2 regions of the Geobacillus sp. CAMR5420 genome follow, and region 2 is predicted to be linked to the other one. Evidence: predicted binding sites of a transcription regulator. Region 2 holds the regulator's gene; the other holds the start of a gene.
The links. Region 2 encodes NrdR, which represses ribonucleotide reductase genes. Its sites were predicted from a motif close to AACACNATATATNGTGTT; they were not measured.

Region 1: a site for NrdR is predicted at 6,201-6,218, ahead of DI44_RS04970 (vitamin B12-dependent ribonucleotide reductase). Genes of this name have one in related genera too.

What each region holds. Positions count from the first base shown of each region.
Region 1 is NZ_JHUS01000052.1:57,647-68,395, reverse strand. Features, by position in the region: gene gcvT (glycine cleavage system aminomethyltransferase GcvT) at 1-224, shown strand, start outside; gene gcvPA (aminomethyl-transferring glycine dehydrogenase subunit GcvPA) at 260-1,606, shown strand; gene gcvPB (aminomethyl-transferring glycine dehydrogenase subunit GcvPB) at 1,599-3,071, shown strand; gene DI44_RS04955 (ROK family protein) at 3,385-4,572, shown strand; gene DI44_RS04960 (rhodanese-like domain-containing protein) at 4,629-5,003, opposite strand; gene DI44_RS04965 (biotin/lipoate A/B protein ligase family protein) at 5,213-6,049, shown strand; gene DI44_RS04970 (vitamin B12-dependent ribonucleotide reductase) at 6,304-8,877, shown strand; gene DI44_RS04975 (LysM peptidoglycan-binding domain-containing protein) at 9,003-10,415, shown strand; gene DI44_RS04980 (hypothetical protein) at 10,460-10,749, opposite strand, start outside.
Region 2 is NZ_JHUS01000056.1:23,867-34,615, forward strand. Features, by position in the region: gene ytxC (putative sporulation protein YtxC) at 141-1,016, opposite strand; gene dnaI (primosomal protein DnaI) at 1,364-2,305, opposite strand; gene DI44_RS03460 (DnaD domain protein) at 2,317-3,702, opposite strand; gene nrdR (transcriptional regulator NrdR) at 3,807-4,268, opposite strand; gene DI44_RS03450 (hypothetical protein) at 4,336-4,734, opposite strand; gene speD (adenosylmethionine decarboxylase) at 4,858-5,232, opposite strand; gene DI44_RS03440 (glyceraldehyde-3-phosphate dehydrogenase) at 5,547-6,575, opposite strand; gene coaE (dephospho-CoA kinase) at 6,692-7,297, opposite strand; gene mutM (DNA-formamidopyrimidine glycosylase) at 7,325-8,149, opposite strand; gene polA (DNA polymerase I) at 8,615-10,749, opposite strand, start outside.

The DNA.
Region 1 (10,749 bases), on a different contig from region 2:
TCGACAGAGGCATTCCGCGCCACGGATACCTTGTATTTGCCGACGGCGAAGAGGTCGGGTTCGTCACGACCGGCACGCAGTCGCCGACGCTGAAGAAAAACATCGGCTTGGCCTTGGTGAAAGCGGATGTGGCTGCCATCGGCCGGGAGGTGGAGGTGGACATCCGCGGCAAGCGGCTGAAAGCGAACATCGTGCCGATTCCGTTTTACAGGCGGGCCAAGTGACGATTCCAAAGCGACAAGGAAAGGGGAAAAACGCAGTGCTCCATCGTTATTTGCCGATGACGGAAGAAGACAAACAGGAGATGCTGAAGACGATCGGCGTCGCCTCGATTGACGACTTGTTTGCCGATATTCCAGAACAAGTCCGCTTCCGCGGCGAGCTGAAGGTGAAACCGGCCAAATCCGAGCCAGAGCTGTGGAAAGAGCTTGCGGCCTTAGCGGAAAAAAACGCCAGCGTAAAACAATACGTTTCCTTTTTAGGAGCCGGGGTGTACGACCATTATATTCCGGCTGTCGTCGACCATGTCCTGTCGCGCTCTGAATTTTATACGGCCTATACGCCGTATCAACCGGAAATTTCCCAAGGCGAGCTGCAGGCGATTTTTGAGTTTCAAACAATGGTGTGCGAGTTGACCGGCATGGATGTCGCCAACTCGTCGATGTACGACGGCGGCACGGCGCTTGCCGAAGCGGTGCTTCTTAGCGCCGCGCATACGAAGCGGAAGAAAGTGCTCATCTCGACCGCCGTTCATCCGCAATATCGGGAAGTCGTGCGCACGTACGCCAAAGGACAGAAGCTCGAAGTGAAAGAAATTCCGTATGACGGCGGCATCACCGATCTTAAGGCGCTTGAAGCGGAAATGGGGGATGATGTGGCGTGCGTTGTCGTCCAATACCCGAACTTTTTTGGTCAAATCGAGCCGCTGAAAGCGATCGCGCCGCTTGCGCATGAAAAGAAAAGTTTGTTTGTCGTCGCCAGCAACCCATTGGCGCTTGGTGTGTTGACTCCACCCGGAGCGTTTGGCGCCGACATTGTGGTCGGCGACATGCAGCCATTTGGCATCCCGACGCAATTTGGCGGCCCGCATTGCGGCTATTTCGCTGTCAAAGCGCCGCTCATGCGCAAAATTCCAGGCCGTCTTGTCGGGCAGACGACCGATGAGGACGGGCGCCGCGGGTTTGTCTTGACGCTTCAAGCGCGCGAACAGCACATCCGCCGCGATAAGGCGACATCCAACATTTGCTCCAATCAAGCGTTAAACGCCTTGGCCGCTTCCGTTGCGCTGTCGGCGCTTGGCAAGCGGGGCGTGAAAGAAATGGCGGCGATGAATATTCAAAAAGCGCATTATGCGAAGGTGGAACTTGAAAAGCGCGGACTGTCGTCGCCGTTTGCCGGCCCGTTTTTCAACGAGTTCGTCATCCGGCTTGGACGGCCGGTTTCTGATGTGAACGATCGCCTGCTCGAAAAAGGAATCATCGGCGGCTATGACCTTGGGGCTGACTATCCGGAGCTTGCCGGTCATATGCTTGTTGCTGTCACCGAACTGCGGACAAAAGAAGAAATCGATCGGTTTGTCAATGAATTGGGGGATGGCCATGCGTAACGATCAACCGCTTATTTTCGAACGAAGCAAGCCGGGGCGCATCGCCTACAGCCTGCCAGCGCTTGACGTGCCGGCTGTCGATGTCAGCGAGCTCGTGCCGGCCGATTATCTTCGCACTGAAGAGCCGGAGCTCCCGGAAGTGTCGGAGCTTGACTTAATGCGCCATTATACGGCGCTCTCGAAACGAAACCACGGCGTCGATTCCGGTTTTTACCCGCTCGGGTCGTGCACGATGAAATACAATCCGAAAATCAATGAAAACGTCGCCCGCCTCGCCGGGTTTGCCCACATTCATCCGCTTCAGCCAGAGAAAACGGTGCAAGGGGCTCTTGAGTTGATGTACGACTTGCAAGAGCATTTAAAAGAAATCACGGGCATGGATGCGGTCACCTTGCAGCCGGCGGCCGGCGCCCACGGCGAGTGGACCGGGCTGATGATGATCCGCGCTTACCATGAAGCAAACGGCGACTTCAACCGGACGAAAGTGATCGTCCCGGATTCAGCGCACGGGACGAACCCGGCGTCGGCAACGGTCGCCGGTTTTGAGACGGTGACGGTCAAATCGACCGCCGATGGACTTGTTGATTTAGAGGACTTAAAGCGCGTCGTCGGTCCGGATACAGCGGCGCTTATGCTCACGAATCCGAATACGCTCGGGCTGTTTGAAGAGCAGATCGTCGAAGTGGCTGAAATCGTCCACGCAGCCGGCGGCAAGCTGTATTATGACGGGGCGAATTTAAACGCCATTCTTGGCAAGGCGCGCCCGGGGGACATGGGCTTTGACGTCGTTCATTTGAACTTGCATAAAACGTTCACCGGCCCGCACGGCGGCGGAGGCCCAGGCTCAGGCCCGGTCGGGGTGAAAGCCGACCTCGTTCCGTTTTTGCCGAAGCCGGTCATCGAAAAAGGAGAAAACGGCTATTATCTCGATGACGACCGCCCGCAGTCGATCGGCCGCGTCAAGCCGTTTTACGGCAATTTCGGCATCAACGTCCGGGCGTACACGTACATCCGCTCGATGGGGCCGGACGGCTTAAAAGCGGTGAGCGAGTACGCCGTGTTAAACGCCAACTATATGATGCGGAGGCTTGCCGACTATTACGATTTGCCGTACGACCGCCATTGCAAGCACGAGTTCGTCCTGTCGGGACGCCGGCAAAAGAAACTCGGCGTCAGAACGCTCGACATCGCCAAACGGCTGCTTGATTTCGGCTTCCATCCGCCGACGATTTACTTCCCGCTCATCGTCGAAGAGTGCATGATGATTGAGCCGACGGAGACGGAGTCGAAAGAGACGCTTGACGCGTTTATTGACGCCATGATCCAAATTGCCAAAGAGGCGGAGGAAAATCCGGAAATCGTTCAAGAAGCGCCGCATACGACCGTTGTGAAGCGACTTGATGAAACGACCGCAGCGCGCAAGCCGATTTTGCGCTATCAAAAACCAAAACATAGCGACAACTGACGTTTGAGCATTGATGAGCGCTCGCTCCCTAACGGAGCGGGCCGTTTCTTTGTACGCCGGATGAGCCATTGACAAAAACGTTGAATTAGTTTATTATATAAACTAAGATCAAGAAAGAAAAAGCATGTGTCCATATGGAGAAGTTAGCCTTAACAGTCGGTGCACGGGCGCCCGACGGCTTGAGTGAAAAAGCGGATGGCCAAGAAGCCTGCACGGCAGGAATCGACGGATGCAGCAACCGCCATAATAGCGAGGCGCCCCTGCCCTTTCGCAAGACACATTCGATCAATCAAATGAAAAGGATGACAGAGACGTGCGGACAGGAAACATTTCTCTTGTAAAAAAAATGAATAAACAGCTCGTCTTAAAATTGATTCGCGACCAGCATCCGATTTCGCGCGCCGATATCGCCAAGACAACCGGATTGAACAAGGCCACTGTCTCCGCGCTTGTTGACGAACTGATCGCCGAGCATTTCGTCCATGAAAGCGGAATCGGCGAGTCAACCGGCGGGCGCCGGCCGCTCATGCTTCGCTTCAACGCCGACGCCGGCTCGCTTATCGGCGTTGAGCTGGGGGTGAACTATTTGTATGCCGTGTTGACCAATTTAAACGCGGACATTCTTTGGGAGCAACGGCGTTCGTTCCGCCCGTCTGAAGGGCAGGAGGCGATCATCGGCGAAATGATGGAGCTCATCGAGGCGGCCATCCGCCGGGCGCCGGCGACACCGTACGGTGTGATGGGAATCGGCATCGGCGTGCCGGGCGTCGTCCATACCGAAAGCGGGACCGTTGTGTTTGCTCCGAACTTGCGCTGGGACGATGTCGCCTTGGCGGCTGTTTTGCGGCAACGGTGGCCTGAGCGTCCTGTCATTGTCGAGAATGAGGCGAAACTGGCGGCGCTTGGAGAAAAGTGGTTCGGCGCCGGCAACGAGTTCGCCCACTTTGTTTACATCAGCGCCGGAATCGGCATTGGCGCCGGCGTCGTTCTTCACCATCAGCTCTATCGGGGTGTCAGCGGCCTAGCTGGTGAAATCGGCCATCATACGATCGATGTCAACGGCATTCGCTGCAGCTGCGGCAACATCGGCTGCTGGGAAATGTATGCGTCGGAAAAATACATTGAGCGCCGTTTGGCTGAAGAAGGGCGTTCCGAATGGCTCGATGAACGCTTTTCCATCGCTGCGATGGCGTTGGCAGCAGAAAGCGATGAACAGCTGGCGCGCATTTTGGAGGAAACGGGGCGCTATCTCGGCGTTGGATTGTTGCAGGTGATTTATGCGTACAATCCAGAAGCAGTCATCATCGGCGGTCCGATTGCCCAAGCGGGCGAGTATGTGATCGGTCCGGCGCGCCAAGAAGTGAGAAAGCGGATTCTCGTCAAAAAAGAAAGCGAGCCGTCCATCATCTCCTCCAAGCTGAAAGAGAAAAGCTGCGCCATCGGCGCGGCTGCTTCGGTGCTTGAGGCGGTCGTCCTGCCGCCGGAATTTGCGGCGGTCTAGCGCATGCGAAAAGAGGCGCCTGCCTGTTTGGGCAGAGCGCCTTTTTGGTTAACGGGCTACGCTTTTTTCTTCACTTTCCCGGTCCATGTTTTAAATCCGCCTTTTAAATGGTACAAGTCGCGGTATCCTTTTCGGTAGAGCATTTGCGCGGCTCGCCCGCTGCGCAGTCCGTTTTGGCAGTACAAATAGATCGGCTGGTCTTTGCGCAATTCTTTCATGCGCATGCGAAGCTGCGTGAGCGGGATGTTGCGAGCCCCTAAAATATGTCCAGCCGCAAACTCATCCGGTTCGCGGACGTCGACGAGTTGCGCTTTTCGATAACCGGCGCGGAACTCTTCCTCTGTCAATGCTTTGACAATTCTCTTCTGCCAGAAGTACGTAATGACGGAATACACGATGATTGCGCCGAGAATAATGAGCAATGCTTCCACCCGTCATGCCTCCTTTCGCTTCGTCTGCTATTTCCTATTATATAAAGTCGCCGCCGGGAAGCAAAGAGGTTTTCGCGATGCCATTTTTCTTTCCTTCACCGGCGTTGTTTGCTAAACTAATAAAGGCGGCCAAAAGCGTCCCGCCCCTTGGCGGTGGTCGACAAGCCGCCGCAGCGTTTAGAGTATGGAACAATAGAGAAGGTGGAACGATGGCAAAAGAAGTATGGCGCTTTATCGATTCCGGCTATTGCCCGCCGGCGTTCAATATGGCGCTCGATGAGGCGCTTCTCGATTGGCACAGCGAAGGCAAAATTCCGCCGACGATCCGCTTTTATGGCTGGAATCCGCCGACGTTGTCGATTGGTTATTTTCAAAAAGTGGAGAAAGAAATTGATTTAGAGGCGGTCAAACGGCACGGCCTCGGCTTTGTCCGTCGGCCGACCGGCGGGCGCGGCGTCCTGCACGATAAAGAATTGACATACAGCGTGATCGTCTCCGAGTCGCACCCGGCGATGCCGAAGACGGTGACGGAAGCATACCGCGTCATTTCGCAAGGAATTTTAGAGGGATTTCGCTATCTTGGGTTGGATGCGTATTTTGCCGTGCCGAAAACGGAAGAAGAGAAGGCAGATTTGCGCAGCCCGCGCTCGGCCGTTTGTTTTGACGCGCCGTCATGGTACGAGCTTGTCGTTGAGGGGCGGAAAATCGCCGGCAGCGCGCAAACGCGGCAAAAAGGCGTCATTTTGCAGCACGGATCGATTTTGCTTGATCTGGACGAAGAGCTGCTGTTCAGCTTGTTTAAATATCCAAACGAGCGGGTGAAAGAGCGTCTGCAGCGCGATTTTAAAAAGAAGGCAGTCGCGATCAATGAGTTGACGAGCCGCACGGTGACGATCGAGGAAGCGAAAGAGGCGTTTTACAAAGGATTTGAAAAGGGATTGAACATCGTATTGGAACCGTACACGCTCACCGCCGAAGAGCGGGCGTACGTTGAAGAGCTGGCGCGGGCGAAATACGAAAGCGACGAATGGAACTTCAAGCGCTGAGCAGCGACGCGGTAAATCGTTCGTTTTCCGGCAAAAACAGCGGCACTCCCCCGTTTTTCTCCGCTTTTCGCCGTGTTTTGTTTTTTTTTGCTTGACAAAATGAAATCATTTGTTCTCTTTAACAATATATAGTATGATTTTCATAAAAAATCATACTATATATTGTTTTTTTCTGTTTGATATGGTAAGGTAGAGAAGACAGGACAACTTTGCCAAAAACATGAGAGATTATATAAAAGAGGAGAGATAGGAGAATGACGGTGGCGTCATCCGAAAAAATGAAGATCAATATTGACAAGCTGAACGAGGATATCCGCCTATTTCCGCAAGTGCATCCGATTACGCCGGATATGCACATCACCCATAAAGGCGTATCCCGTTTGGTCATGCTTGACCGGTATTCATTCAAAGATACGGAGAAGCTGACGCTCACACCGGGCGATTTCGTCGTGTTGACGATCAAGGAGGATCCGAAATTCCCGGCACGAGGGCTCGGGTTTATCGTCGACATCGATTGGGAGGCGAAAAAGGCGCGCGTGTTGATTGAAGACGAATACCGGCACGTGCTCGAAGGGGAAGAGGCGGAGACCGGCATTGTGGTTCGGTCGCTCGACATTATTGATAAGCCGCTCGAAATTTTCTATGAGCAAATCGCCAAGCGCAATGCGACTGGGCTGGCGGCGGTGGAAAAGACAGAAGAAAAGCGGAAAGAGTGGTTCGAAAAGTTTTATCAAGAGCTCGCAAGCTTGAATTTTGTTCCGGCCGGCCGCGTGTTGTACGGGGCGGGTTCGGGCAAGGAAGTGACGTATTTCAACTGCTATGTGATGCCGTTTGTGAAAGACTCGCGCGAAGGAATTTCCGAACATCGGAAGCAGGTGATGGAAATCATGAGCCGCGGCGGCGGCGTTGGGACGAACGGCTCGACATTGCGGCCGCGCCATACGCTTGCGCGCGGGGTGAACGGCAAATCGTCCGGGTCGGTCTCGTGGCTTGACGATATTGCGAAGCTGACCCACCTTGTCGAGCAAGGTGGCTCCCGCCGCGGCGCCCAAATGATTATGCTTGCTGACTGGCACCCGGACATTATCGAATTCATCGTCTCGAAAATGCAAAACCCGCGCATTTTGCGCTACCTGCTCGAAAATATGGAAGACGAAGGCATCAAAAAAGCAGCGCGCGACAAACTGAAATTTACGCCGCTCACCGAGCGGGAGCGGGCGATGTATGAAGCGATCGTCCGATACAAGAACGCGCCTGACTACGGCGGTTTCACTGAAGAAATCATCAAAGACGCCGAAGAAAAACTGCGCACCGGCGGTACATATACGGTGCACAACCCAGACTTTTTGACCGGTGCGAACATTTCCGTCTGCCTGACGAAAGAGTTCATGGAAGCGGTCGAAAAGGACGAAGAATACGCGCTCCGCTTCCCGGACGTGGAAACCTATTCCGAAGAGGAAATGCGCATTTACAACGAAAAATGGCATGAAGTCGGCGATGTACGCGAATGGGAGAAAATGGGCTATCGCGTCCGCGTCTACCGGAAAATCCGCGCCCGCGAACTGTGGAAGCTGATCAACATTTGCGCGACGTATTCAGCCGAGCCGGGCATTTTCTTCATCGACAACGCCAACGAAATGACGAACGCCCGCGCGTACGGGCAAAAAGTCGTTGCGACCAACCCGTGCGGGGAACAACCGTTGGCACCGTATTCGGTGTGCAATCTGGCCGCCATTAACTTGGCGAACATGGTGGACAAAGAACGGAAGGTCATTGACTACGAAAAACTGAAACGCACGGTCGAAATCGGGGTGCGGATGCAAGACAACGTCATTGACGCCACGCCGTACTTCCTTGAGGAAAACAAAAAACAAGCGCTCGGCGAGCGCCGCATCGGCCTTGGCGTCATGGGGCTTGCAGACTTGCTCATTTACTGCGAAAAAGCGTACGGCTCTGAGGAAGGAAACCAGCTTGTCGATGAGCTGTTCCGCACGATCGCCACGACCGCATACCGGGCATCGATCGAGCTGGCGAAAGAAAAAGGCAGCTTCCCGTTTCTTGTCGGCGAAACGGAGGAAGAGACGCGCAAGCTGCGTGAAGCGTTCATCAACACCGGCTACATGAAACGGATGCCGGAAGATATTCGTCAAGATATTTTGAAATACGGCATCCGCAACTCGCACTTGCTGACGGTGGCGCCGACAGGATCGACGGGAACGATGGTCGGCGTCTCAACCGGGCTTGAGCCGTACTTCTCGTTCTCGTACTACCGGAGCGGGCGCTTGGGCAAATTTATCGAAGTGAAAGCGGACATCGTCCAAGAATATTTGGACAAACACCCGGAAGCCGACCCGAACCACTTGCCGCCTTGGTTTGTGACGGCGATGGACTTGCCGCCGGAAGCGCACGCCGATGTGCAGTGCATCATTCAACGTTGGGTCGACTCGAGCTTGTCGAAAACGGTCAACGCGCCGAAGGGCTACACCGTCGAGCAAGTGCAAAAAGTGTACGAGCGTTTATGGCGTTGCGGTGCGAAAGGCGGAACCGTCTATGTCGACGGCAGCCGCGATGCACAAGTGTTGACGTTAAAGGCTGAGGAGAATCAGATTGAAGAGCAACTTGAACTGCTTCCAGAGGAGCTCGAGGAAAAAGAGACGAAACGCCCCGTCGTGCTCGTTGATACGATTCAAGATGTGCGCGCCACCGATGTGACAATCGGTTCCGAAATCGGCAATATTTGCCCGATTTGCCGCGAAGGGACGATCGAAGAGATCGGCGGCTGCAACACGTGCACAAGCTGCGGCGCGCAGCTGAAGTGCGGCCTGTAATGGCGATACGAATGGGTTTGAATGGATGAAACGCTGGTTTCCGTAGAGGAACCGGCGTTTTTTTTTACATAAAAGGCAAAAGCCAAAATATAGTGGTAAAAGGAGGGAACGAAAGGGGGAGCGTCATGATTGTTCATGTCGTAAAGCGCGGGGAGACGCTTTGGCAGTTGGCTCAGCGTTACGGCGTTCCACTCGAGCGGATTGTCGCCGCCAATGAACTGAGCGACCCGAACCGGCTAGCCGTTGGCCAAGCGCTCGTCATCCCGGTTCCATATCGTTACCATACGGTCCGCACAGGGGAAACGTTATGGCAAATTGCGCGCCAGTATGGAGTGGCGGTCGAAGCGATTATACAGGCGAACCGGATCACGAATCCGTCGCTCCTTTATCCAGGGACAACGTTGTTCATCCCAGCGCGCATCCATACGGTGCGAAGCGGGGAGACGCTGGCGCAAATCGCTTCGTTCTACGGAGTGACGGTTCAGCAGCTGATCGAAGTAAACGATATTACCGATCCGAACCGGATCGTCCCCGGACAGCGGCTCATCATCCCGCCGGCGAAGCCGCTCATCGAGGTGAACGCATTTACGGTGGACCAAGGGGAGAAAGGAGCGGAGCAAGTGCGCGAAGTCGGCCGCCATTTGACCTATGCCGCGCCATTCGCCTACACGATCCGCGCCGATGGCGGGCTCAATCCGATCAATGATACAGCATTCATTCAGGCGGCTTATGCCGCCCGTGTCGTGCCGATGATGACGATCACGAACTTTACGTACCAAGACCCGGGCTCGAGGCTGGCGCAGACGATTCTGGCCGACGTTGCGCTGCAAACGCGATTGCTTGACAACGTCATTCAAGTGATGCGAGCAAAAGGGTACCGCGCGTTGAATGTCGATTTTGAAAATGTCTATCCGTCCGACCGCAAGCGGTATAACGAGTTTTTGCAGCGGGCGGCCAACCGGCTTCACGCCGAAGGGTATGTTTTATCGACGTCGCTGGCGCCCAAAATAAGCGCTGAACAAAAAGGGCTGCTGTACGAAGCGCACGACTACCCAGCCCACGGACGCATCGCTGATTTTGTTGTCCTTATGACCTATGAGTGGGGCTACCGATTTGGGCCGCCGCAAGCCATTTCGCCGGTGAATCAAATTCGGCGCGTGCTCGATTATGCGGTGACCGCCATTCCGCGTAGCAAAATCATGATGGGGTTTCAAATTTATGCCCGCGACTGGGTGCTGCCGCACGTGCAAGGGCAAGAGGCGGAAACGTTCAGCCCGAAAGAAGCCGTGGAGCGCGCCATTCGCTACGGGGCGTCCATCCAATACGATGCGGCGGCCGCCTCGCCGTTTTACCGGTACACGGACGAGCAAGGCCGCCAGCACGAAGTATGGTTTGAAGACGCCCGCAGCGCGTTGGCGAAATTTGAATTGGTGAAAGAATACGGATTGCGCGGAATCAGCTACTGGGTGCTCGGGTATCCGTATCCGGAAAACTGGGTGCTGTTAGAAGACAATTTCCGCATTCGCAAGCGTGGGTAAGCTAAGCAGTTAGAGCGTATGCGCCGGTCATCGGGCATGCGCTTTTACTTTGTTTCTTGGAGTTCGAGCCGCTTTTTTAGCTGATAAATTTCCAGATCGTGCTGGCCGATCTTATGGTTTAAATATTCAATCGCAATGTTCGCGTTGCGCCAATCATGTGACAATATCTCGAACATGCGCCGATGGTCGGCCAGCTCGTCCTCGATTTTTTTGAAATGGCTGCGCGTCTCGATAATGAAATGGTCCAACTTTTCCTCGAGGCGTTGTTGCTGTTCTTCGAGGCGTTGTTGTCGTTCTTCGAGGCGTTGTTGTCGTTCTTCGAGGCGTTGTTGTC
Region 2 (10,749 bases):
GGTAAGCGCATTTTTCGTGTTAGGAAGGTTCCAGCCGCTGCCTTCCCTCTCTGGAAACCGTAAAAATGCACCCATGTCCTCGTCATCGCTTGTATTCATCCATATTCATGACGACATTATAGCGAAAACAGCAGGAAAAATCAAGCTTCTCCCCCATTTCCAGCGTTGGCGGCAAACAAGCGGGAAAAATCGGCGCGGCGGCAGACGATCAGACGTTCTTGAAACACGTTTTGCAGTGTCTGCACCATGCCGTCATCCGGATGATCGGTGTACAGCTCAATTTCCGCCGGAGCGAGCGAGACAAGCGGAGCGAGCACCGATGCATCAATATACATCGGCTGGCTGAAGACGAGATGGCGGTCGATCAACTGTCTCACTTCCGCCGCCGACAGCTCCCGCCGCTCGCTGTCGTAAAATACGAAGTGCGGCGGATCGTGCACCAAATACAGGCGCGGCCATTGCGGCGTCCGGCCAGCCAGGCAGTCGCGCAGCATTTGCACAAAATTTTGATACTCCTGCTCCAGCTTGTATTCATCAATCGCCAGCTCGACATAATGTTGGAGGCGCTCCATATACGGCTTTAACCGGAACGTAACGAACGAAGAAAACGAAAATGACAAGCCGTCGCGCAAAAAGGAGGCAAAAGCGTCGCGCAACATCACGGTGCGCGAGGCGGCAAACGCCGCGCTTTTCCGGTAATCGCGCCGCTCGCCGTCCAAAAACGAATGAGCGAGGGCCAAAATTTGCTGCTGTTCTTCGACGTCGCGGAAATAAAAAACATTGGCAATGATGGATAGCAGCAGCCGGTCTTCCATCACCTCCTGCATAAACGCCGTCATCGCTGGGATGATATGCTCCTCAAGCACACGCTTCTCCTCGCCCTGTATGTAAACCGCCACGGTTTTGTTCCCGTCATAAGCGGCATGAAACAGCGGACCGTCATCCGGTTGCCGGTGATCTAGCAGCCCAACCAATTTTTCCGCCTCGCTTGCCTCGTCAAAATGGATTTCGATCACCCGCTGTCCCCCCTTTAGCCCGAAAGGAATGCTTGGTTTATATATATGGGGACAACGGGCTGTTTAGACTAAAAAACCACAAAGCTTAGCGGCGTTCATTGTTCGAGGAGAGGGTGCCCCAAAAGGATCGGGACACCCTTTCTTATTACCGTATACAGGCATAAAACAATTAAATAAGAAACAATATGTTGTGTTTTGTTTAAGGGAAATTACCCTTTTGGGTCAGCCCCAGTCGGCAAACGAACCGCTTGCCGACTACGGCAGAAAAGCTAGAAACAGAACCTGCTCAACTAGTTTTTATGGGTTAATCAACATGCCTGTGCAAACGGCAACGTTTCAAATCGCCTTTATATATTTTGCTCACGGCGGTTCGGTCCAGTGATTTCAATCGGATAGGCCAAATAGCGGATTCGCTCCATAATGCGCGCCGCCTTCACCTTCTCTTCTTCGCCGCGCTGCGAATACGTCAAATGATGGGCGAGCTGCTGCATATCAAAGTTCGACGTGAAAAACGTCGGCAAGTTTTCAAACATCCGGTATTGCAAGATCGGGCCAAATACATCATCGCGCACCCAGCTTGACATCGCCTCCGCCCCAAGGTCATCGAGCATCAGCACCGGCACTTTTTTGATATAATCAAGCTTTTCGTTCATCGTCTGGTCTTGAAGCGAATGTTTCATCTCACGAAACAGCTCGGGCACGTAGACGATCAGCGACGAAACGTTTCGCTTCGCCAGCTCGTTGGCGATCGCGGCGAGCAAATACGTTTTGCCCACCCCAAACGATCCGTGCAAATACAAGCCTTTCATTTTTTTCCCTGGCTCGTATTCCGCCACAAACCGCTCGGCAAATCGGATCGCTTTGATCCGCCCATCGTCATTGAGATCGACGTCAGAGAGCGAAGCACGCAAGATTTCGCGCGGCATGAACATGCTTTGAATGAGCGACTCTTGCCGTTTTCGCTCGTCATGCTGCACTTTTTTGGGGCAGCGGTCGTACTCAACGTCGATCCTTCCACCGTTGACCACCAAATTTGGATGGTACCCCGGCAGCATGTTGTTGCATCGCTCAAGGCCCGGACATTGGCGGCAATTCCCGTGCTGCTCGATGAACTCATACAGCTTCATCAAGCTGCGGTCAACCGCATCGGCCGACAATTGCCGTTCGTGCGCCCGCAAAAACGGCTGCACGTCCGGATGCTCCAAAATGTAGCGTTTCATTTGTTCGTAGCGTTGTTTAAACCGTTGATTGCCAAGCAACCGCTGCAACAGGTGGTTTACTCGTTCCATGGCTTTTCCCTCTATGATTCATCACGGTATTTTTTCAGCCGTTCCTCAAGCTCTTTGCGCGCCTGTTCGACGTCAAAATCATCATCATCCGGCTGGCTGTAATCCATGTTCAGCCAGTCCGGGACGATTTCCGTGCGCACGACTTTGCGCACCGTCCGCGTCCCTTTTTCCTTTTCGTTCGCCCAGTTTTGGTATGTTTTCGCCTCTTCTTTCGCCAGTTCCATTGCTTCCTTCACGGTTTTCACCTTTTTGCGCGCCCAATGGCTGGCGATTTTTTCTACGTATTTTTTCGACAGCTTCATATTCGTCCGGAGCATGACATAATAAATGAGCACGTTGACAACTCCGGGGAGCAGCTGCTGCTGGAACATAATGTCTTCGATCAACTGCAAATCAGCAAGCGACGGCTCAGCGCCGCCTGAAATCTCTTTCAGCAGCTGGCGCGGGGAAATTGTTTCCAGCTGTTTCATTAGTTGCTCCTCTTTTGTGCGCGGTTCGATGTTTTCCATCGTCCGGTAGGCGAGCGGCTGCACTCGTTCGACGAGGCGCGGCTCGACACCGCCATGTTCGAGCTCATACCATTCGCGCGCCGCCCGGCGCAACGCGTCAATATCGATATGATAGGCCGGATCGATGACGCCAAGGACCAGTTTTTGCATCTCAAGCGGCGGAATGCCGTATAAAAACGCCAGCTTTTTAATCGCTTCCTTCACTTTCGCTGTCACAGCCCGGCGCGGCACAAGCTGCTTGGACAGGCCGGCAAAAAACAGCTCAAAGTCGAATACATCATCATCGAGCACATACGACGCCTCATCCCGCCTGATGTGATCCTTCCCTTCAAGCAGCTCGGGCCCGGCTTCTTCGCTGAGGCCGGCGACGATTTGTTCAGCGGGCACGGCCGAAAACACGTCGGAAAACGACCGCGTCACCTGGGTGAATTTCGTTTCATCAATGGACGGACGGGCAAAAAAGTTGCTCAGCTGGATAAACAAGTGGCGGCCGACTTGCCGGTGCAAAAAAACGCTCAACATCTCGTCGCGGAAAAACTGGTCTGGCGCCAGCGGCGGACGCAGCTCATAAAGAAACAGCTTCGGTTCATCCGCCTCTGGAGCGTGGACGTATGTGTCGAGCAGCCCGATTCCTTCGAGTTTCAACCGTTCGCTGTAAATGTCCGGCAGTCCGCACTGCATGAGCGCCATAAGCCGATGATGGGTCGCTTCCTGGCCGTCAAGCAGCTCAAGCTCCCCCCAAAGCGTCATATAAAGCGCCAACGCCCGGCAGCCGATGAGCGGCTGGTAAAGCAGCGTCAGCACTTTACGGTCCACCTCTTGCAACACCCCACGGCTTTGCACGGTATAACGGTCGACAGCAATCAGCTCTTTCCAATGGTGCTGCATCGCTCCGACCTTCCATTCCGCCGTATTCGTTTCAAACCGGCTCTCCCCTTTCCTGCCGAAAAGACGTTGAAAAAAGGGCTTGCCGCCTAACGCCAAAGCCCTTTTTACCGTTGCCCTTTTTTGATCAGCTCTTTCAGTTCTTCAATGAACACATTAATATCTTTAAACTGCCGATAGACGGAAGCGAAGCGGACATAGGCGACCTCATCGATGTGTGACAGGCGCTCCATCACCATTTCGCCGATCGTTTCGCTTTTCACTTCCGAGACGCCTTGATTGCGCAGTTCGCGCTCAATTTCCTGCGTCACTTTTTCAAGCTCCTCGAGCGCCACCGGCCGCTTCTCGCACGCTTTGATCAAGCCGCGCAAAATTTTCTCCCGGCTGAATTCTTCGCGCGTTCCCTCTTTTTTCACAACAATCAGCGGCGGCTCCTCGATCCGCTCAAACGTCGTAAACCGATAATGGCACTGTTCGCACTCCCGCCGGCGGCGGATCGAACGACCCTCTTCAACCGGGCGCGAGTCAAGCACGCGCGTGCCTTGATGATGGCATGAAGGACATCGCATAACATCCACTCCGTTGATCTTCTTATTTTCTATCATACCGGAATGGACGAAAGCAGACAAGATATAGTTAGCTGTTCAGTCCGGAACCGATATAGGGCAGGCGGGCGTCGAGCTTCCGATACAAATCGAGAATGACCGCCCGGCTATGCCCAAAATCAAACGGCAATAGCTTCGTCTCCGTCGTCGCGGAAAAGTCGACCGCCGTTTCAAACGGCCGCACGGAAATGACGGTAGCGACGATGAACAACTTTTTGCCGCGCTTTGTTTGCGCACAAATTTCGCCGCGCTCTTCGGAAACAGAAACGAGCTCGGCGCCGGGCAGCGACGAGAGCAGCTCCTTGACCGCATCGATGACGGCGCGGTTCGTCGCTTTGTAATAATGGCTTCTTAGCTCTTCATCTTCATGATTTTCCCGCGTTTCACAATGGTTTGTGAAGGCGTATTTGAGTGTTTTCCACATGCTCATTGCCACGTCTCCCTAGTCATTCTTTTTCTTCCATCATACCATGATTTTCGCCGCTGTTGTACCGCCGAGGGCGCAAAAAAAGGAGCGTTTCGCTTACGCTCCTTTCGGTTTATCATTATCCAATTACAGCGCCTGCGCCTTTTTCACTTCGATCGGGCGCATGCCGCGCGGAAGTTCAATCGTTTCCCGCGTTTGCGCGCCCAGCATTTCGGCAATGTAATCGGCGGCAATCGTCGGGTCTAAATGGCCGCATGTATACACATCAATGCTCGCATAGCCGTGTTCGGGAAACGTGTGAATCGTCAAATGCGATTCCGAAATAATGACGACCCCGCTTACGCCTTGCGGAGCGAATTTATGGAACGCCACTTCGCGAATCTCCGCTCCCGACTTTAATGCGGCGTCAACGAACGTTTTTTCAATAAAATCAATATCATTCAGTTTGTCAAAGTCGCATCCCCAAAGTTCCGAGATAACGTGACGACCCATCGTGTCCATGAAAAGAATCCCCCTTTAACCAATTTTCTCAAACAAATAAAAAAACAGAAGGTGAGTTGCAAAATGGCATGTATAACTACCACGGGGGAAAGTTAGTCCTAAGAGGTCCTAACCCTTTAAGTAGTCACATTACCCTTGCCGTTAAGAAGTTCACGAGACATAGTATACTTTGTTTAGGGGGTTTTTGCAACAGGCTTTTTTAATTTTTTTGCATAAAAAAGAGAAAAAGCGCCCACTCCCGCACCGTGGCCCGATCCGTTTGTGCGGATCGCAAAAGCCATAGCGCAGGCGGCGCGCTTCACATCGAACCGCTGTTACGCATTGACGCTGAGACGCTCATTCATTTTGGCCGCGACAAGATGGGCTAAATCAACGACGCGGCACGAATAGCCCCATTCATTGTCATACCAAGCGAGCACTTTCACTTTTCGCCCTTCCATCACCATCGTCGACAGGCCGTCGATAATCGCAGAATGCGGATTCGTATTGAAATCGATCGAGACAAGCGGCTCCATCGTGAAATCCAAGATGCCTTTCAATGGGCCGTTGGCAGCGCGGATCAGCGCCTCGTTCACCTCATCAACCGTCACATCGCGCTTCAAGTCGACGACCAAGTCGACGAGCGAGACGTTCGGCGTCGGGACGCGGAGCGCCATGCCATGAAGCTTCCCTTTTAAATGCGGCAGCACTAGGCCAAGCGCTTTCGCCGCTCCCGTTGTCGTCGGGATGATCGACTGCGCGCATGAGCGGGCGCGGCGCAAATCTTTATGCGGGTTGTCGATGTTTTTTTGGTCGTTCGTATACGCGTGAACCGTCGTCATCAGGCCGTTTTCAATCCCAAACGCTTCATCGAGCACTTTGACGACCGGAGCCAAACAGTTTGTCGTACACGAGGCGTTCGAAATGATGAAATGGCGGTCGATGTCAAGCATATGCTCGTTGACGCCAACAACGATCGTCACATCTTCATTTTTGCCTGGGGCGGTTAAAATGACGCGCTTCGCCCCTGCCTCAAGGTGAAGGCTCGCCTTTTCGCGGTCGTTGAATTTTCCGGTCGCTTCAATCACAATATCGATATCAAGCTCTTTCCACGGCAGCTGTTTCGGGTCGCGCGAGTTTAACAGCCTCACTTTTTTGCCGTTGACGAGCAGGCCGTCTTCCAAGGCGATGACCTCACCGTCAAATTTACCGTGGTTTGAGTCATATTTTACTAAATGGGCTAACGTTTCCGGCGGATAGCTGGCGTTCACCGCCACAATGTCGAGGTCAGAGGAATTGATGGCGCGCCGGAACACCATCCGTCCGATTCGTCCGAAACCGTTAATCGCCACTTTCGCCTTCATTCACTTTGTTCTCCTCTCATATATGTTATACTATTTTCTTATATTCGTATAAATAGTATATCATATTTTTAGGAAATGTGGAGAACAAAATGACTGAAAGCGAACAAAAAAGACGCCTATTTTTCCAAGGCGTCCCATTGTTTCAAAATAGCCAACAGCTGACGGCGTGTCTCTTCCCTCGTTCCGTTATTGTTGATGACCGCGTCGGCCCGCTTCATTTTTTCCGCCAGCGGCCATTGAGCGCGAATGCGGGCGCGCGCTTCTTCCTCAGTGAACCCGTTCCGCTCCATCAGCCGGCGAAGCTGGATGTCATCGTCAACATACACGACAAGTACTTTATCGACCCAGGATGTCAATCCGCTTTCAAATAAAAGCGGAATGTCCAATACGACCGTTTTCGCCCCGGAACGGACGAGCGCTTCTTTCTCCGCGAGCATTTTCTGACGCACCGCCGGGTGAACGATGGCGTTTAGCTTTTTCCGTTCTTCTTCGTCGTTGAACACGATCGCCCCGAGTTTCGCCCGATCGATCTCTCCATTTGTCTGCAAAATGCCCGGACCGAAGGCGGCGACAATCTGACGGTAGGCGTCTTCCCCCGGTCGGACGACGGCGCGCGCCGCTTCGTCAGCATCAATGACCGGAAGGCCGAGCTCGCGCATCATCGCGCTCACCGTGCTTTTGCCGCTGGCGATCCCGCCGGTCAATCCGATCGTCAACGTCATGGAACCTCTCTCCTTTTTACACGCCGCCTAGCGCTGGCAGCGCGGGCAATAATGCGTGCCGCGGCCGGCGACGACCGTTTTTTCAATCGGCGTGCCGCATCGTTTGCACGGATTGCCTTGGCGGCCATACACGTACAAATGATGTTGAAACGTGCCGGCCTCGCCTTGCGTGTTCACATACGTGCGCACCGTGCTTCCCCCTTTCATGACCGCCTCGCCGATCGTCGCCACCATTTCCTCATGCAGGCGCTCGATCTCTTTGCTGGAGAGAGAGGCGGCCGGCCGGCCGGGAAGAATGCCGGCGCGAAACAGCGATTCGTCGACATAAATATTGCCAAACCCAGCCACGACCGTCTGATCAAGGAGCAACGCTTTGACCGACCGTTTCGTTTTCACCGCCCGCTCCGCCAATACAGCTGGGGAAAACGCCGGGGAAAGCGGCTCCGGCCCAAGCTCAGCAAGCGGCGGCCGACGGTCAGCTTCTTCTTTGGCATAAACGTGCATCGTTCCGAACTTGCGCACGTCGCGGTAACGGAGTTCGCTGCCGTCCGTGAAGCAAAACACGACGTGCGTATGCGGTTCGAGCGGCTCGAGGGCAGAAGCAACGGCGTAGCGCCCTTCCATGCGCAAATGGGAAATGAGTGCATCGCGGTCGAGCAGGAATTTCAAAAACTTCCCTCTCCGTTCCAAACCACGCACCGTCTGTCCGATCATTCTTGCCGCAAACTCCTCGGGGTCTCGCGGATGGCGGATGATGTTCGGCCAAAAGATGCGCACATCCTCAATCGTTTTTCCGACAATAAGCGGCAAAAGCGTACGACGGATCGTTTCCACCTCCGGCAATTCCGGCATGGCGATCCCCCCTTTCCTCCGTTTTCCTGCATCGTTCCCGCCGACGCTTTCGCATTGACGCCGGTTCATCCGCCGAGAGAAAGATTCTCCATGGGGCGGCAGCTGTTTCGCTCCAATTCATCGAGTTGCAGCCGAGAATCGTCGCACCGAAAGATTCTGCCTAGAAGGCCGGTGAGAAACGCTGATTTTCGCAAAATCGGTCATGTTGGTTGAGAAGGACGACTCGATGTCCCAAGGCTTCTCAACTGGAGAAGAGTCGTTGTGAAACTGCTTTTTCATTCCATCACAGGCCTTCTTAGAAGGCTGATGAAAAACAATGGATTCGCTTGATTTATGAGAAATCACAAGGAATGAAGTGATGGTGTTGCAAGGTTTTTCAATTTGAGAAACACTGTTGGAGAGCAGTATTTCCCCTTAAATCACCGGCCTTTTAGGGGTGCCGGCGATCCACACCAAGACTCCTTTTTATTTCGCGTCATACCACGTCGAGCCATAATGGTAATCGACTTTGAGCGGCACGCGAAGTGTGACCGCTTGCTCCATCACTTCCGGAACGAGCCGGCACAGCCGCTCCATCTCTTCTTTCGGCGCCTCCAAAATGAGCTCGTCATGCACCTGCAGCAAAAGGCGCGCTTGCAGCCGCTCTTCCTTCAGTCTGGCGTTCAGATCGATCATCGCCTTTTTAATAATGTCAGCGGCGCTCCCTTGAATCGGCGTGTTCATCGCCATCCGTTCAGCAAAGCTGCGGACGTTGAAGTTGCGGCTCGTAATATCCGGCAAATAGCGGCGCCGATGCAGCAGCGTCGTCACATACCCTTTCTGTTTTGCTTCTTGCACAATGTTTTCCATATACCGCTTCACGCCAGGGAAGCTTTCGAAGTAGCGCTCGATGAATTCAGCGGCCTCTTTGCGTGAAATATTTAAGTTTTGCGCCAAGCCGTAATCACTGATCCCGTAAACGATCCCAAAGTTGACCGCCTTCGCCTGACGGCGCATGTTGGGCGTCACTTCGTCCTCGCTCACTTGGAAAATGTCCATCGCTGTTTTCGTATGGATATCCAAATCGCGGCGGAACGCTTCCATTAAATTGTCATCTTCCGCAATATGGGCGAGGACGCGCAACTCAATTTGCGAGTAGTCGGCAGCGAAAATGAGCCAATCAGACTCCGACGGCACGAACGCTTGGCGGATTTTCCGTCCTTCCTCAAGCCGAATCGGAATGTTTTGCAAGTTCGGCTCCGTCGAGCTGAGCCGTCCGGTTTGCGTCAACGCCTGATTGAAAATCGTATGCACCTTCTTTGTATCGGGTCGCACGACTTTCAGCAATCCTTCAATATACGTCGACTGCAACTTGCCAAGCTGGCGGTAATGCAAAATGTTTTCCACGATCTCGTGATAAGGCGCAAGTTTTTCAAGCACATCCGCCGAAGTGGAGTAGCCGGTTTTCGTTTTTTTCAAGATGGGCAGCTGCAGTTTTTCAAATAAAATGACGCCGAGCTGTTTCGGTGAATTGATGTTGAATTCTTGGCCGGCGAGCTCATAAATGCGCTGCTCGACCGTGCGCAGCTGCTCGGCGAGCTCTTCGCCCATCTGTTCGAGCCGCTTCGTATCCACTTTCACTCCGGCAAATTCCATTTCCGCCAAAATCGAAGACAACGGCTGCTCGAGCTCGACGAGCAACCGATCTTGTTCGTTGCGGCGCAGCTCATCCAAAAACGGACGTTCGAGCGCCCAAATCGCCGCCGCCTTGCGGACGAGATGCTCGGCGAGCACTGGCTCATCCGGCACGGCCCGCTTCGCCCCTTTGCCATACACCGCTTCATCCGAGCGCACCGCTTCGTATTGCTTCATTTTTGCTGCGGCAGCCACATCATCAACACCTTGCGCCGGATCAAGCAAATAGGCGGCCAGCAATAAATCAAAGGAAACGCCGCATAGCTCAATTCCTTTCCATTTCAAGGCGACTGCCGCGCGCTTTGAGTCAAACATGCTTTTTTTCTTCGTTTCATCACCAAGCCAGGCGACAAACTGCGGATCGGCAAGCGCCGTCTCCGGGCGCAGGAAAAACCGTCCATGTTCGTTGACCACAGCGATGCCGACGATCGGCGCATCATGATAATTTTCCTCGACCACTTCAACGACAAGCGCCGCCTTGTCGGCAAGCATCTCCTCCGTCACGCGGTCAGCAAGCGTAAATGCCATCTTGGCAAGCGGTTTTTCCTCTTCTGATGACGGCGATTCCATTTTCTCTAAAAACGATTGAAACCCAAGCTCTTTAAATAAAGCGACCACTTTCTCCCGGTCTTCCCCTTGATAGACGATGTCATCAAGCGAGAGCTCGACCGGGGCGTCGCGGCGAATGGCGGCGAGCTTTTTGCTTAACAGCGCCATCTCCCGGTGTTGGCGCAACGTTTCTTTCAACTTTTCGCCTTTGATCTCGTCAATGGAGGCAAGCACGTTTTCGACCGTGCCGAATTGCCTGAGCAGCTTGACCGCCGTCTTTTCCCCGATGCCCGGCACTCCGGGGATGTTGTCCGATTTGTCGCCCATCAATCCTTTCAAATCAACGATTTGTTCCGGAGTTAAGCCGTATTTTTCGC